Regions from separate parts of the Paenibacillus sp. Dod16 genome, predicted to be linked through region 1. Evidence: riboswitches for the same ligand, from Rfam matches in the RefSeq annotation. Region 1 holds a riboswitch; the other holds the start of a gene.

Region 1 (7,293 bases):
GTTCTGCACCTCGACACTCAGCGGTTTTATGTTAGCAATGTAACGATTTAAACGATTCACGATGGTATCCGTCAATGAAATGACCTCCTCATATCTTGTTCCTAAATCTTGCATCCCCGCCCGGAACATGCGGCTGCATCGGTCAGGACCATGTGCTATTTGCCGTTAACAGCACCTGCGGAGCGCCATTCTCGGGATGGGCCACAATCGAGGGCTCTACCCGGAAGATTTGGCGTATATACGCCTCTGTCAAAACTTCTTTCGGCTTGCCAATCCCCGCGATCTTTCCCTGATCAAGCACCAGCAGCTTATCGCAAAACTGGGCTGCCAGGTTCAGATCATGCAGTACGCTGATCACGGTAATTCCGGAGGAGCTCCGCCACTGCGCCACCATATCCATAAACTGAAGCTGATAGCGGATATCCAAGTAAGTCGTCGGTTCATCCAGCATCAGCAGCGAGGGTTCCTGGGCCATCACCTTGCCAAGCGCGACACGCTGACGCTGGCCCCCGCTTAACTCGGTAAGCCGCCGTTCTTCCAGACCGTTCAAATCCAGCTTTCGGATAACGGCCTCAATGAGCGGCCATGCATCCTTATCTTCACGACCAAGCCAGTTCAGGAAGGGGAATCTCCCCATCTCCAGCACTTCCCGGACCGTAAAATCAGTAGGGTCAAGCCCTTCCTGCTGAAGCACCGCCACGATCCGTGCCAGCGCCTTTCGGGTATAGCGTCCAAGCTCCTTGCCCCGAAGGGTCACGCTTCCTGTCGAGGGACTCTCCACACCGGATAACAGCTGCATAAGGGTGGATTTACCGCTTCCGTTCGGACCGATGATCCCCCACCATTCCCCTTCGGCAATGTGAAGGTCCACACCTTCAAGAATCGGCACCTTGCCATAGGCTTTGCCAAGTCCTTGAGCTGTAATCATGATAAACCCTCCCTGCGCCTTTTTTTGTTCCGGTATAGCAAATACGCAAAGAACGGAGCGCCTATGAATGCCGTAACTACACCCAGCGGTATTTCCGTTGGTGCCAGCACGGACCGTGCCGCCGTATCGCACCAGACCATGAACACCGCGCCGCCAAGAGCAGACAGTGGAACAATGACGCGGTAATCGGAGCCGGTGATCAGCCGGATCATATGCGGTACCACAAGTCCCACGAATCCAATCACGCCGGAAACCGACACGGCTGCTGCGGCGAGCAGGGTAGCAACGATGAGCACGCTGGTCTTCAGCCGATCCACATTCAAGCCCATATGGGCGGCCTGCCGTTCCCCCAGCGACAAAATATTAAGCGCTCGCGACCTGCTCCATAAGTATATAAAACCTGCGATAAAATACGGGAAAAGGATGGCCGTATACGACCATCCACGCATGCTCAGGCTCCCCATCGTCCAGTACAGGATCTGGTTCACCGTATCTTTGGACATGACCGTCAGAAAGGAAACGACGGCGCCCAGAAACGACTGCATCACCACGCCGGACAGAATGAGCCCGTGGATCGGCAGCTTTCCTTGATCCCTCGCCAGCAGCAGAACGACCCACAAGGTCCCTGCTCCGGTCAGAAACGCTACAAGCGGAAGTGTGTAACCTCCGGCAAAGGAGTATTCCATCCCGAAAAAAATCAGGGATGCTGCGCCAAGCGCAGCACCCGAGGATACACCGAGCGTAAACGGATCCGCCAGCGGATTGCGCAATACCCCTTGAAAGGCGGCTCCGGCGACGGCCAGGGAGGCTCCTACGAGCATCCCAAGCAATATGCGCGGCAATCTCACCTTCATTAAGATTTGCTCGGATGAAGCTTCCCAGCCCGGAACGATGGAATCGCCGATTCCCGGCAGCCGGTGCAGCAGCATCGCCCCAATCTCTCTCACAGGCAGGTGCACGGAGCCGATTCCGAGACTGACAACCAAGGTTAACAGTAATAGGATGATGCCGGCCGCACCGAATCCTGCAAGTTTTTTACTCATGGATTCATCAGTTCCGGATAAACGGCCTTCGCCACTTCAATCAACCCTTGCGTTACACGGGGACCCGGACGGCTTAACAGATTCGCATCCACGGATATGACCTGATCGTTCTTGATGGCTTCGATCTGATCCCAGCCGCCGCGCTCCTTGATCAGCTGATCCAATGTTTTCTTGGTTGCTTCGTCAACGACATCGTCCGTGTACAGAATGACGTCGGGGTTTGCAGCGATAATATTCTCCTCGCTGATTTCGAACCAGCCTTCCGCTTCGCCGGCTGCGTTAACGCCGCCAGCTAAGGTGATGATCTCATCCATAAACTCGCCCTTGCCGACGGTCCATCCTGGAGAGAATTCCACATACACTTTCTTCTTGTCTTCATCCTTCACAGATTTCACGGCTTCTGTAACGGTAGTCAATTCCTGCTTCATCTGATCCACGACGGCTTTCGCTTCCGCTTGACGGTCCGTAATTTGTCCGATCAACTGGATGTTCTCCATTACGGCATCGATGGTTTTCGGATCATTGACGAACAGGGTCACGCCAAGCTCACGCAATTTCTCGGCATTCTCGGCATTCATCGAAGCGGCGAATACCACATCGGCATCGGCTGCAATAATAGCCTCTTCATTTACTTGGAACCCGCCCAATTTAGGCTTGGATTTGGCCGCTTCCGGATAATCGTCATTATCGGACACGCCCACAATTTCCTCATCCAGGCCCAAAGCGAACAGTTTTTCCGTCTCGGACGGTGTCAGGGATGCAATTTTGGCCGGAGCTTTCTCAAACGTCATTTCAACCCCGGTTGAATCCTTGACGGTCAGCGGATACGTCGTTTTAAGCTCTTCGCCCGAATCCGCAGGCGCTTCGTTATTCTGCTCTTCCTGCTGTGCCGGCGGCGTTGTATCCTTCGGCGCAGCTTCTTCGCCTCCACAGCCGATCAAGGCCAGAGCCATCAGTATGGCTACCAGAAGTACGGACCATGTTTTGTTCAATGCTTTCATCTCTTGAAATCCCCCTATACATAATTGAGAACCTGGCGCTGCGAGTTTACATTCCTTCGACCGATCCTTACCGGGAGAAAAAAACATCAATCGTCATACTCCAAAGATGCAAAAATCCCCGACTCCTCGTAAACAAGGAATCAGGGATTACGTTTTAACATAAGGACATCTGGATCACTGTTCACAGATAGCGCCTTAAACTTCCGCCCACACATGCTGCATGGGTCCGGCAACGTAATCCTCTCCTCGAAGGACCGTCATTCATTCGCCGAGGGCAGGTCTCCTGACTTGCAGGCTGTAACGACTTCTCCGCCTTCCCAAGCGCTTTTGGCTCAGTGGCATATGGAGAAGTCCCTGCTTCACAGTGGCGGGACCGTGCCGGACTTGCACCGGCTTCCCTATTAACCCGGCAGATGACAATAAATGCCCTCTGTCCGGGACCCTCGCAAATAATATGAATTTATGTATGTTAGGCCAAGCATGGTTTCTCTGCCCAAGATTATAGGCGATAAACCTCCCTCTTACAACCGAAAGTTTCGGTCATTTCAAATGCCTTATGATACGGATTTATCCCGTTATCGCCCATTCCGCACCGATATCATACGATTTCGTTTAATCGCTTAACCGTACGCCTTGCCAGCGTTCTCCGTCCCATGTCAATTGCAGCTTGAGCTCCTCGCCCGGCGACACCTGCGTCTCCCAGAATTCCGTATGCGGAAGGACTGCTGCAGCGATCTGCCGGATGACGCCTCCATGGGTCACCACAAGCACATCAAGCTCCGCCCTTTGTGCTCCAAGGACATAACCAACTGGCATTGCCTCTGCCTCTGCCTCTGCCTCTGCCTCTGCCTCTGCCTCTGCCTCTGCCTCTGCCTCTGCCTCTGCCTCTGCCTCTGCCTCTGCCTGCACAAGGGTATCCGGATCTTCCTCTACATGCAACAGTTCCTTTAAATCCAAATGCAATCCGGTCAAGAATGCCTGAAGCCGGGAACGGAACGCCTCCCAGCTCTCCCCATTCGGCGGCGTAACTTCTGCGGGGTTATCAATCCAGCGCCGATAGGAGATATCCGATTTCAAATCCTCGTAGGTTTTCCCTTCCCAATCTCCGAAATCGAGCTCGCGCAGCCGCGGATCATACATCACTCCCGGTATAATCCTGCCCAAAACTTCATCATCAGGAATAGCAGCCATTTTGGAGTCCGATAGGATAACATTCAGCGTCTGTCTGCATCGAAGGAGATCGCTGCAATAGATCCGGACAAACTGCCCGGTAAAAAACCTATCCCGAAGCGGGAGGAGCTGTTCCCTTTCCTCAATCAGGATTCCCTGATCCTCATGGCCGAGATAACGGCGCTCCTCGTTCCACAACGTGCGGCCGTGACGGACCAGATGCAGCGTGATCCTCATATCCATAGGCTTCCTCCGGCTGCGGCAACAAGTCCAAGCACCAGGGTACCCAGTAACGTAAACAATACCGATACGCCCAGCAGCAGACGGTTTGTCACCCGAATATGCTCCGCTTCAAGCGGGCGTTCGGGATCCCCCATATAAGCCCGGAACGAGATCACGCCTTGATAGGAATTCTCGCCTCCCAGACGAACCCCCAGCGCACCGGCAACGGCCGATTCCGGGAAGCCGCTGTTCGGACTGGGGTGCTTTCGCGCATCCCTTCTGACCATTTTGATCGCTTTTTTCCATTGCAGCGACAACATGGCAGCCACCATGGTCAACAGTCCTGCCGTCAGACGTGCCGGTATCCAATTGGCGATATCGTCCAGCCTTGCGGATGCCCAGCCGATATGCTGGTATTTGTCGTTTTTATATCCGACCATGGAGTCGAGCGTATTCACGGCCCGGTAGGCCATCGCCAGCGGCGCTCCCCCGATCAGGGCAAAAAACAACGGAGCGATGACCGCATCCACGATATTCTCCGCAACCGTCTCCACCGTTCCCCGCACGATCTCCGCCTCATCCAGATGACCGGTGTCTCTTCCGACAACCATGCTGAGCGAGCGCCTGGCCTCCGCGATATTCCCGGAGCGAAGATGGCCGTAGACCTCCAATCCGGCTTCACGCAGCCCTTTGATGGCAATCGTGGTGGCAATAAGCACGATCTCTACTCCCCACGCTAGCCAAGGATGAATCGCTCCGCACAGCTCCAGCAGCAGCCATGCCAGCACGAAGGATCCGCCGGCAACGATCACCGGCAGCAGAATGCCCGCTCGCTTCAGGCTCTGAGCGGTAGTCGCCCGTTGGCGTATCCAGCCTTCAACCCGGCGAATGGCTTTCCCCATGCCGATGACAGGATGGGGAAGCCATCTCGGATCTCCGATCAGCAGGTCCAGCACGACCGCTGCCCAAATGACCCATACGACGGTCATATCCGGTCCTCTCTTTCGGTAATAATGCTTTCCGTAACACTCTCGTAGACAAGACGGCCGATCATGCCGCCCAGATCGGTTGCGGTTCCGGCATAATGGTGGTTCACGCCATACGCTGCATTGCCGCTGACCCCAAGGACCATTGCGTCCGTTGTCGTTCCGGTCGCAACGCCTCCGGTCTCATGATCCCTCACGCCCAGATCATGCAGCGCAGCGGCTTTCGCTTCCGTCGCCGTCAGCATCGCGTTCACCATGCAAGCCGGCGTCATCATCCCGTCCACCATCAACATGATATTAATCGTGCCCGGCTGATAAGCGGCAAAGGTCGTACGACTCGACCCGGCACGGGCTGCATTGCCCACGCCGGCGGTGGTGCAGCACAGGATGGAGGCTTGTTCACTCCGCTCTTCCCAAATAGAGGCATACTTCAGTTTTACCGCTGTCATCAATCCAGCTGTGGATTCAGTCGGATAACCGTGAACAGCCATAAAGTTAACCATATCGTTCACAGGGTCGCTGCAATCGTAATGCTTGTCCACATAACGGTTTACGATATGATCCAAATGCAGAAATCCGCCGCCGTATATGGCGCTGCTTATGGACGCAGCCGGCTCCGGAAGCGAGATCCGGATATGCGGATGCTGCCGCTCCGATTCCAAGTACACTGTGGCTCCCGGCCATACATCCGAGCAATACAGACGCGTGTTGCCTTTCAGAAAAGGTACTGCCATGTTTTTTTCTCTCCCTGCTCCTTAAATATCTGAACCAACTGTACCTGTAGCGTTCTTCCTATAGCTCTGCTGCTAGACATCCCTATGTCACGCCAGCAGAAGAATTTCCAAGGACCTCCGCGGTTATGGCCAGCAGCCTGTCATTAGCTCCGGCATCCTTAACGGCTAGCCGGATATGACGCTCACCAAGGCCCGGGTACATGGCGCAGCTGCGGACAAGCACGCCGCGTCTGCCCATCTCCGACTGAAACCTTTCGGCACTCCATGGCCGCGGAAGCTCCATGAGTAGAAAATTAGCCTCGCCCGGCGTAACGTCTAGCTCCAGCGCTTGTAACTCCCGTATGAGCTTCTCGCGCTCTGCGCGAATCAATTGCAGCGTATCCAGTTCATATTCCCTGCCGCTGCCAAGACAAGCCTCTCCGGCAAGCAGCGCCAGTCCATTGACGCTCCACGTCACCTGTTTGCCTGCCATCTTGCGTATCACGTCAGGATGCGCGACCGTATATCCGAGCCGCAGGCCCGGAATCGCATAAAACTTGGTCATCGACCGGACAATGACCGTCCGCGGATAGTCCTGCAGCTCCGGCATCAAGGTCTGTCTGTCCACCGGCGGAATGAAATCGATGAAGGCTTCATCCAGCACCAGCCAGGTCCCTTCTTGCTCTGCACATACCGCTATATCACGGATATCCTCCAGGCTGTATTGAACCCCGTTCGGATTGTTGGGCTGGCCCAAAAACACGAGATCCGTACGGGCCAACAGCTCCATAACATCCGCCTTGTCTGCTCTCCAGTCCCTCTCCGGATGTCCGCACACGGAGTGGATGTCCGAACCAAATTTTAAGGACAATTCCCGATATTCGGAAAAACACGGGTCAACTACGCCCACAATCCCTGGCGTAAGACCCATCAACAATAGCGCCATGCACTCTGCCGCTCCGTTGCCGACAAGGATTCGTCTGGTATCGGTGCCTAACTCAGCTGCGAGCCGCTCCTTGAACCTGCGGTGTCCCGGATCCGGATAACGAATGACCGCACTCATTCCCTCTTGCAAGGCCGTCATAACGCCTTGCGGCGGTCCGAGCGGGTTAATATTGGCGCTGTAATCCAGGAAAGCCGAGGCTTTCCTTCCGAATGCAGCAGCCGCCGTCTCCACGTCTCCTCCATGGCCGTACACCTCGATCAAGGGCTGTTTTTTGTCGTTCATAA
Region 2 (7,293 bases), on a different contig from region 1:
GAGAGGGATACGTATGTTCATGCAAGGGAAACAGATTTATGTGAAGTCGGTAGAGGAATTGGATGTGGACGCACTTCTGAAGCTCGAGAAGGATAACCGGGATTTTTTCCAGCGGTTCACGGGCTTAAGGGAAGAGAGCTTCTACACCCATCAGGGACAGCTTGAGCGGATCCGAAAGGCCGTGGAAGCCAGCAAGGCAGATCAAGGGTATGTCTATGTGATTGGGCTGCGGGACACCGGATCGATAATCGGCGAGATTATGCTGACCGAAGTGGTGCGGGGGAATCTGCAGAGCTGCTGGATCGGTTATTTTTTGGACCGAGACCATAACGGAAAGGGGTATATGACCGAAGCGGTTCAATTGGTCGTGAGGTTTGCCTTTCAGGAATTGAAGTTTCACCGGATTGAGGCGGGCGTGATGCCGCACAACCTGGCCTCGATCCAAGTGCTTTTGAAAGCCGGATTCCATAAAGAGGGGATTGCCCGAAAAAACGTGAAAATCAACGGAACGTGGGAGGACCATCAGACGCTGGCTATTTTGAATGAAGCCGATGAGCAGCAGCCGTCTTCAATTCAGCGGTACAATCCACCTGTTATTGCCCCGCCGATCGGGCCTTATACCCATATAACCAAGGTTCCGAGAGGGAGCGAGCTGCTGGTCTTCTCCGGTCAGGTGGGAACCGACAGCGAGGGGAACCTGCCGGACGATATGAAGCAGCAGGTGGAGAACACCCTGGCGAACATTGAGAGGTTATTGGCTGCGGAAGCGATGTCGGTGGATCATATCGTCAAAATCAACATTTGGGCGGCTCAGGAGGTCGACTGGGATCACTTCCATCAGGTATGGGAGAAATTCCACGGGGGGAAGGCCCCGGCCATGACGATGGCCTACGTGCCGGCATTGGCGATGCCGTCCATTCAGGTAGAGATCGAGGTATGGGCAGCGAAGGGATAGCATTGATGAACCGTAAGTAAGAGCTGTAGACTTGGACTGCGGCCGATCATATGCAGTTACAAAAAAACCTCCGTGGATTCCTGTTAAGGGATCCACGGAGGTTTGTTATATGGAGAGGAGCTTATAGATCGTCAAATCCGTTGTCGTCGCCAACTTTGCCGTAGTTACGGGATTTGGCTTCGAAGAAGTCGGTCTTCGTCGCGTTGAGGGCTTCATCCGAGAAAGGCTTGATCCATGGCATGCAGTTAACGTCCACGCCTTCATAAGCTTTTTCCAGACCCATCATGGTGATACGACGGTTCGCGATGTACTTGATGTAATCGCCCAATTCGTTCAGATCGATGCCGCGCACATTGCTGAGTGTGTAGTGAGCCCAGTTGGTCTCAAGCTCAACCGCACGGTCAATGGTGCGGTACAGGTAGTCGATGTTCTCTTTCGTGTTCAGCTCAGGGAAGTCCTTGAGCAGCTGCTTGAACACTTCGGCGAAGAAGTAGCAGTGCTGATTCTCGTCACGCTGAATATAGGAAATCATCTGGCTGGTTGCCATCATCTTCTGGTCACGGGCCAAGTTGTAGAAGAAGGCAAACGTGCTGTAGAAGAAGATGCCTTCCAGGATCAGGTCCGCCACCATCGCTTCGAAGAAGGACTGCGGCGACGGATTGTCACGGAAGTTTTGATAGATGTCCGAAATGAACTGATTGCGCTCGAGCAGAACCGGATCATGCTTCCAATACTCGAAGATTTCCTTCTGTTCCTGATCCGAAACGATGGAAGAGAGCACATAGGAATAGGATTGGTTGTGAACCACCTCTTGCTGACCGATGATGGCCGAGATGGCTTCGAGCGACGAATCCGTGAAGTAACGCTTCACGTCGCTTACAAACATCGTCTGCATGGAATCCAGAACAGCCAGCAGGGAGATGTTGATCTTGAAGGTGCGCTGCTCTTCAGGGTCCAGGCGCGGGAACTGCTGCGCATCCTTGGACATCGGAATCTCGTCCGCGATCCAGTGGTTCAGCAGCAGGACCTTGTACAGCTTATACATATGAGGCATCCGAATGTCGTTCCAGTTCAGGATCCCGGAGCATTCACCTTCAATAACACGCGTGGAGCGGTTGGGTGCTTCGGTGTTAAATATCTTTTGCATTTGCATGCCGATTTTCTCTCCTTGTATATCATAGTAGGGCGGCGCCTAGGCGAAGCTGAGGGATATTGGTCCAGCATATTCACGGGACGGGTATCCAGCTCCAGCCGCTTGTTGTCCGCCCTTTGCCTGAATGTATTGTAAAGGTTGCAAAGGGCTCCCAAAGGCGGACGTAAACTCTTCCGATTGGATACCCTTACCCTTGTAGTCTTCTATTTAGAAAGCTTATCCACTCCTGCTAAGCGGGAACACCCGCATACAGCCGTTCGATGCTTGTTTGCACCACATGAAAAGCGATTCCCAAAGGGAGAGCAATCCACGTAGGTAACTCACGGTCCCTGCGCCGCATGAGAAGCGATTCCCAAAGGGAGAGCAATCCACGTAGGCAGTAACTTAACAATCGCCACGAAGTAACTCACGGTCCCTGCGCCGCATGAGAAGCGATTCCCAAAGGGAGAGCGATCCACGCAGGCAGTAACTCAACAAAGCGCACGAAGTAACTCATTAGCCTCGCACCACATGAGAAGCGATTCCCAAAGGGAGAGCGATCCACGTAGGTAGTAACTCAACAAATCGCATGAAGTAACTCATTAGCTTCGCACCACATGAGAAGCGATTCCCAAAGGGAGAGCGATCCACGTAGGCAGTAACTCAACAAAACGCACGAAGTAACTCATTAGCTTCGCACAATATTCCAGCGTTCCCGTAGGGAGAAAGCGCTCCTGGCCACCCAAAGTAACTATAGAAGCGCATCATTCACGCCATGCACACCTTGCGGGTGTCCAGAGGGCAGCGCCCTTGGGGCCCTCCCTTGGAAGGGAGGGTTTGGGTGGGTTCGAAAAAGGTTAGACTAAACTCTTAGCTTGCGCACGACTCACACTCTTCAATCGTCAGCGCACGGCTGCGTACATAGTACGTGGACTTGATACCGGCTTTCCAAGCATGCAGGTGCAGCTCCAGGAATTCCGAAGCACGGATATCAGGGCGGACATACAGGTTAAAGCTTTGTGCCTGGTCAACGTGACGCTGACGGGCGGCAGCCATTTTGATGGACCAATGCTGGTCGATCAAGAAAGCCGTTTTATAGTACCAGATCGTTTTTTCGGATAGATCCGGAGCCGGGTTAGCCACTTTATAGGTGGTTTTTTCTTCATAAGAAAGAAGTTCGTACAATGGATCGATGCTCGCCGTGGAACCCGCGATGATCGAGGTGGAGCCGTTCGGTGCGATGGCAAACAGCCATGCGTTACGGACACCGTTCGCTTGTACTTCTTGCTGCAATTCGCGCCATTGTTCGGTGGTTACGAACTTGCCTTCATGCTCGCCGTCGGTGTAACCGCGGAACGTAAAGTACTCGCCGCTCTCCCAGTCGGAGCCTTTGAATTTCGGATAATGGCCTTTTTCCTTGGCCAGCTCCATGCTGGATTTAACGAGCAGGTAGTTGATGTGCTCATACAGGTTGTCATTATAGGCAACGGCTTCGTCGGATTCCCAGCGAATGCCTTCCAGCGCCAGCAAGTGATGCAGACCGAAGGTGCCGAGACCGACCGCACGATATTGACTGTTGGTATATTGAGCTTGCAGAACTTCAATATTGTTAATGTCGATGACGTTATCCAGCATGCGAACCTGAATTGGAACGAGACGCTCCAATACACCGGCAGGTACAGCACGAGCCAAGTGGATAGAGTTCAGGTTGCAGACAACGAAATCGCCAGGGATTTTGGAAATGACGATTCGAGTTTGGCCGTCTTTCGTAACCAGCTCTTCTTGCTCAACGACTGTCGGAGATTGGTTCTGCATGATCTCCGTGCACAAGTTGGAAGAGTAAATCATGCCATGCGCAGAGTTCGGGTTCGCACGGTTGACCGTGTCGCGGTAGAACATGTACGGTGTACCCGTTTCAAGCTGGGATTTCATGATGCGCTTCATAATGTCGATGGCTTGTACCGTAATGCGTGGCAGCAGCGGGTTCGCCACGGCTTCAGCATATTTTTGACGGAATTCGCCTTCGCCTTGTCCTTGATCATAGAAGTCTTCCAGGCCCAGCGGACGGCCATTCTCGTCTTTCCAGCCCATGATTTTCTTCACTTCGTGCGGACAGAACAAGCTCCACTCTTCACGTGCTTCTACAGCCTCCATGAACAAGTCAGGCAGACATACGCCATGGAACACGTCATGTGCTCTCATACGCTCGTCACCGTTGTTCAGCTTCAGATCCAGGAAGGACAGAATGTCTTTGTGGAACACATCCAGATAAACCGCGATGGCACCTTTACGGGTTCCCAATTGGTCAACGCTAACAGCGGTGTTGTTCAACTGGCGAATCCAAGGGATAACGCCGGAGCTGGTATTCTTGTGACCGCGGATGTCAGAGCCGCGTGCACGGACTTTACCGAGGTATACCCCGATGCCGCCGCCCATTTTGCTGAGACGGGCGATATCCGTATTGGAATCGAAGATCCCTTCCAGGGAGTCGTCTACGGTATCGATGAAGCAGCTGGAAAGCTGGCCGGCTACCTTTTTGCCTGCATTGGACATTGTCGGCGTAGCCGCCGTCATGTACAGGTTACTCATGGCCCAGTAGGCTTCTTTGACAAGGTCAAGACGCTTGTCGGCAGGCTCGTTATGCATGAGGAACATCGCGATGACCATGTAGCGTTCTTGCGGAAGTTCCATAACGCGACCGTCAAAATCGTTTGCCAGGTAACGCTCAGCCAGCGTCAACAGACCGATGTAATCAAACAGCAGATCGCGGCTTGGATCGATGCACTCGCCGAGCTCTTCGATTTGTTCTTTGGTATAGCTGGTCAGAAGATCCTCGCGATAGATGCCTTTTTGTACAAGCTCCGTAATGAGCGGATAGAAGGCACCGTATGGCTCTTCCGGGTAGGCTTTGTATCGGCGGTTGGTGGCCGCTTTTTTATATAAAGAGGTCAGAAACGAACGCGCAGCTGCAAACTTCCAATTCGGCTCCTCTTTGGTGACAAGCTCAAGGGCGGACATCGTGAAGGCGTTGCTGATTTCTTCGCCGGTAACTTGCTCGCCGCGCAATTTGGCATTGACGCCGCGAAGCAGGCGCTCTTTATCGAGCATGTCCAATCCTTTCAGAGTCCGATCGGCATAGACGGAGAGGCGAATTTCATCAAAGGCGAGCTGACGGTTGTTCGGTTTAACTACGAGCTGGGGCATGAATAAATTCCTCGCTTTCTTCGGGGGAAATATGAAAAAGGACATCAAAAAAACATTTTCTAAAACCCGCGGGCAGGCTTGAAAATGTCCGTGCGCTGTGATTCGAAAATGACGTTTGCCATAAGCCCATGAACGGGCATGATGTTATGTACAGACGCAAGTTTAACGAACACTTACCTAAAACCCCGTAGGTTGGTGTCTACTGCATATAGGCAGGTCTCCTGACTTGAGCTTCTTCCCTCGGCGTTGCCTTTCCCGAGACCTTGCTCCGGTTCCTCGGTGGCATATGTCGGATGTGAATGGCTGATAGATCATAAACAGCCTTAGAGCCCTTACAGTGGCGGGACCGTGATGGATTTACACCATGCTTCCCTATTAAGCCGGACTGCCTTATAGGTTGATCCGGCACCTATACACACTATATTTGGTTGTTGTTAATCTAATTTAACCCAATATATTGTGTTTGTAAACCATATTCTTAAAATTGAACGCAAAATGAATTATAGCAAACGAGCGGTCATTGTGCCAGTTAAGAAACTGCCAAAAGGCCATAACATTTCCTGAATTGTGACCAAATGCGACCTTTTCTGCGCAGATACCACGTATATTATCGTTTTGACAAAATAGGATATATTCGTATGGACGAAACGAGGAAGGTACACCATATCTTGTGTGAAGCTAAAGGCAGACGGACTTTGATATGGAGGGCCAGAATTGTTATGATAACAGTATTCGGAAATTTAGAGCATTCCATATAAATGGGATGGGAACAAGGGAGGGTTTTAAGATGGCAATAGCGGAGGTAACGGTGATTCCAATCGGAACCGCAACAACGAGTTTGAGCTCTTATGTTGCTGAGATGCAGCGTGTATTGAAACAACAGGATGGAATATCCTATGAGCTGACTTCGATGAGCACCATCATCGAGGGAGAGCTTAACATGATCTGGCGGGCGATAGAGGCTTTGCATGAAGCGCCCTTTCTGTCCGGTGCGCAGCGCGTATCGACTTCCGTGAAGATCGACGACCGCAGGGACCAAGTTTCCTCAAGCAAACAGAAGATCCAGTCCGTGCAGGAGAAATTAGGCGGATAGCGCCGCCAGTTTCGGGGGATATTTCCGTAAGAATTGGGCTTGCATTTTGCTGCTGAAGTATTATAATAATTTTTGTTGTTTCGTGAGGAATAACATCGAATCACATGTGCTGGTGTAGCTCAGGGGTAGAGCAACGCACTCGTAATGCGTAGGTCGGGGGTTCAATTCCCTTCACCAGCATCTTCATAAAGTCAACAACGGCGCGGTTTTCCGAGTTTTCGGAATCGCGCCATTTTTGTTGTTTAACCCGTTCTTCTACCAATTTTTCTACCCTTTAGTCTAGTAAAGTGGGTTTTTCGTCCTCGATTTACTTCCCTAAGATTGAGTCACCAATTGTATTTAGAACAGCTTCTTGCAAGTTGGGCAGCACGTGGGAATAGGTATCTAATGTAATACTTGCTCCCTTTTTTGGCGATATGTCCTCTCATCAAAGATCCTCCTTAAAAATCTTCTCCATAAAACTGCAGCAATTGCTCGATATCTTTCCTTTGCACGAAGGCAGAATTATAGTACCTACTGGCAGGATGACTGAGCTTTAAGCTGATCCGTCTGTCCATCGTGTAATCCAAATCATGAAACTTTACAGGTTTACTGTCTGTGAAATTCATAAGCTGGCCATCCTCAACTAACTCAAATGGACCATCCATGGAGAAGATAAGTTCCTCTCGAGTATGTAAAGTTTCATAGTCTACATGAATGATAAATTGTGAGGGGAGATCAAATCATCATGAGCGGAGGAGTTCAGGAAGGTTCCGAACTCACGGAATGGATGCAAGACCAGCAGCATGAGGAAAAATCGGATGGGCAGGAAATGACCTTCGAGGAAGCTGATCAAAAGCCTGCAGCGAACGGCACCTTCTGATTCTGAGGGCCAGTTATCCAGCGATGAAGAGATTAGCAAGGAGGAGC

The links. A riboswitch is a leader RNA that binds a small molecule or an ion and turns the genes downstream of it on or off. The one in region 1 is predicted to bind cobalamin.
Region 2: it holds a riboswitch for cobalamin, as region 1 does, so the genes downstream of both, ACPV3A_RS27320 (ribonucleoside-diphosphate reductase subunit alpha) here and ACPV3A_RS36440 (ABC transporter substrate-binding protein) in region 1, are expected to answer to the same signal.

The regions. Positions count from the first base shown of each region.
Region 1 is NZ_JBNDYG010000083.1:5,969-13,261, reverse strand. It holds gene cobT (nicotinate-nucleotide--dimethylbenzimidazole phosphoribosyltransferase) at 1-75, opposite strand, end outside; gene ACPV3A_RS36450 (ABC transporter ATP-binding protein) at 143-928, opposite strand; gene ACPV3A_RS36445 (FecCD family ABC transporter permease) at 925-1,971, opposite strand; gene ACPV3A_RS36440 (ABC transporter substrate-binding protein) at 1,968-2,972, opposite strand; cobalamin riboswitch at 3,229-3,432, opposite strand; gene ACPV3A_RS36435 (histidine phosphatase family protein) at 3,585-4,385, opposite strand; gene cbiB (adenosylcobinamide-phosphate synthase CbiB) at 4,376-5,353, opposite strand; gene ACPV3A_RS36425 (adenosylcobinamide amidohydrolase) at 5,350-6,084, opposite strand; gene cobD (threonine-phosphate decarboxylase CobD) at 6,167-7,291, opposite strand.
Region 2 is NZ_JBNDYG010000041.1:34,295-41,587, reverse strand. It holds gene ACPV3A_RS27330 (GNAT family N-acetyltransferase) at 14-955, shown strand; gene ACPV3A_RS27325 (ribonucleotide-diphosphate reductase subunit beta) at 1,077-2,108, opposite strand; gene ACPV3A_RS27320 (ribonucleoside-diphosphate reductase subunit alpha) at 2,958-5,291, opposite strand; cobalamin riboswitch at 5,486-5,719, opposite strand; gene ACPV3A_RS27315 (MTH1187 family thiamine-binding protein) at 6,079-6,384, shown strand; tRNA gene ACPV3A_RS27310 (tRNA-Thr) at 6,493-6,564, shown strand; gene ACPV3A_RS27305 (hypothetical protein) at 6,825-6,992, opposite strand; gene ACPV3A_RS27300 (hypothetical protein) at 7,112-7,246, shown strand.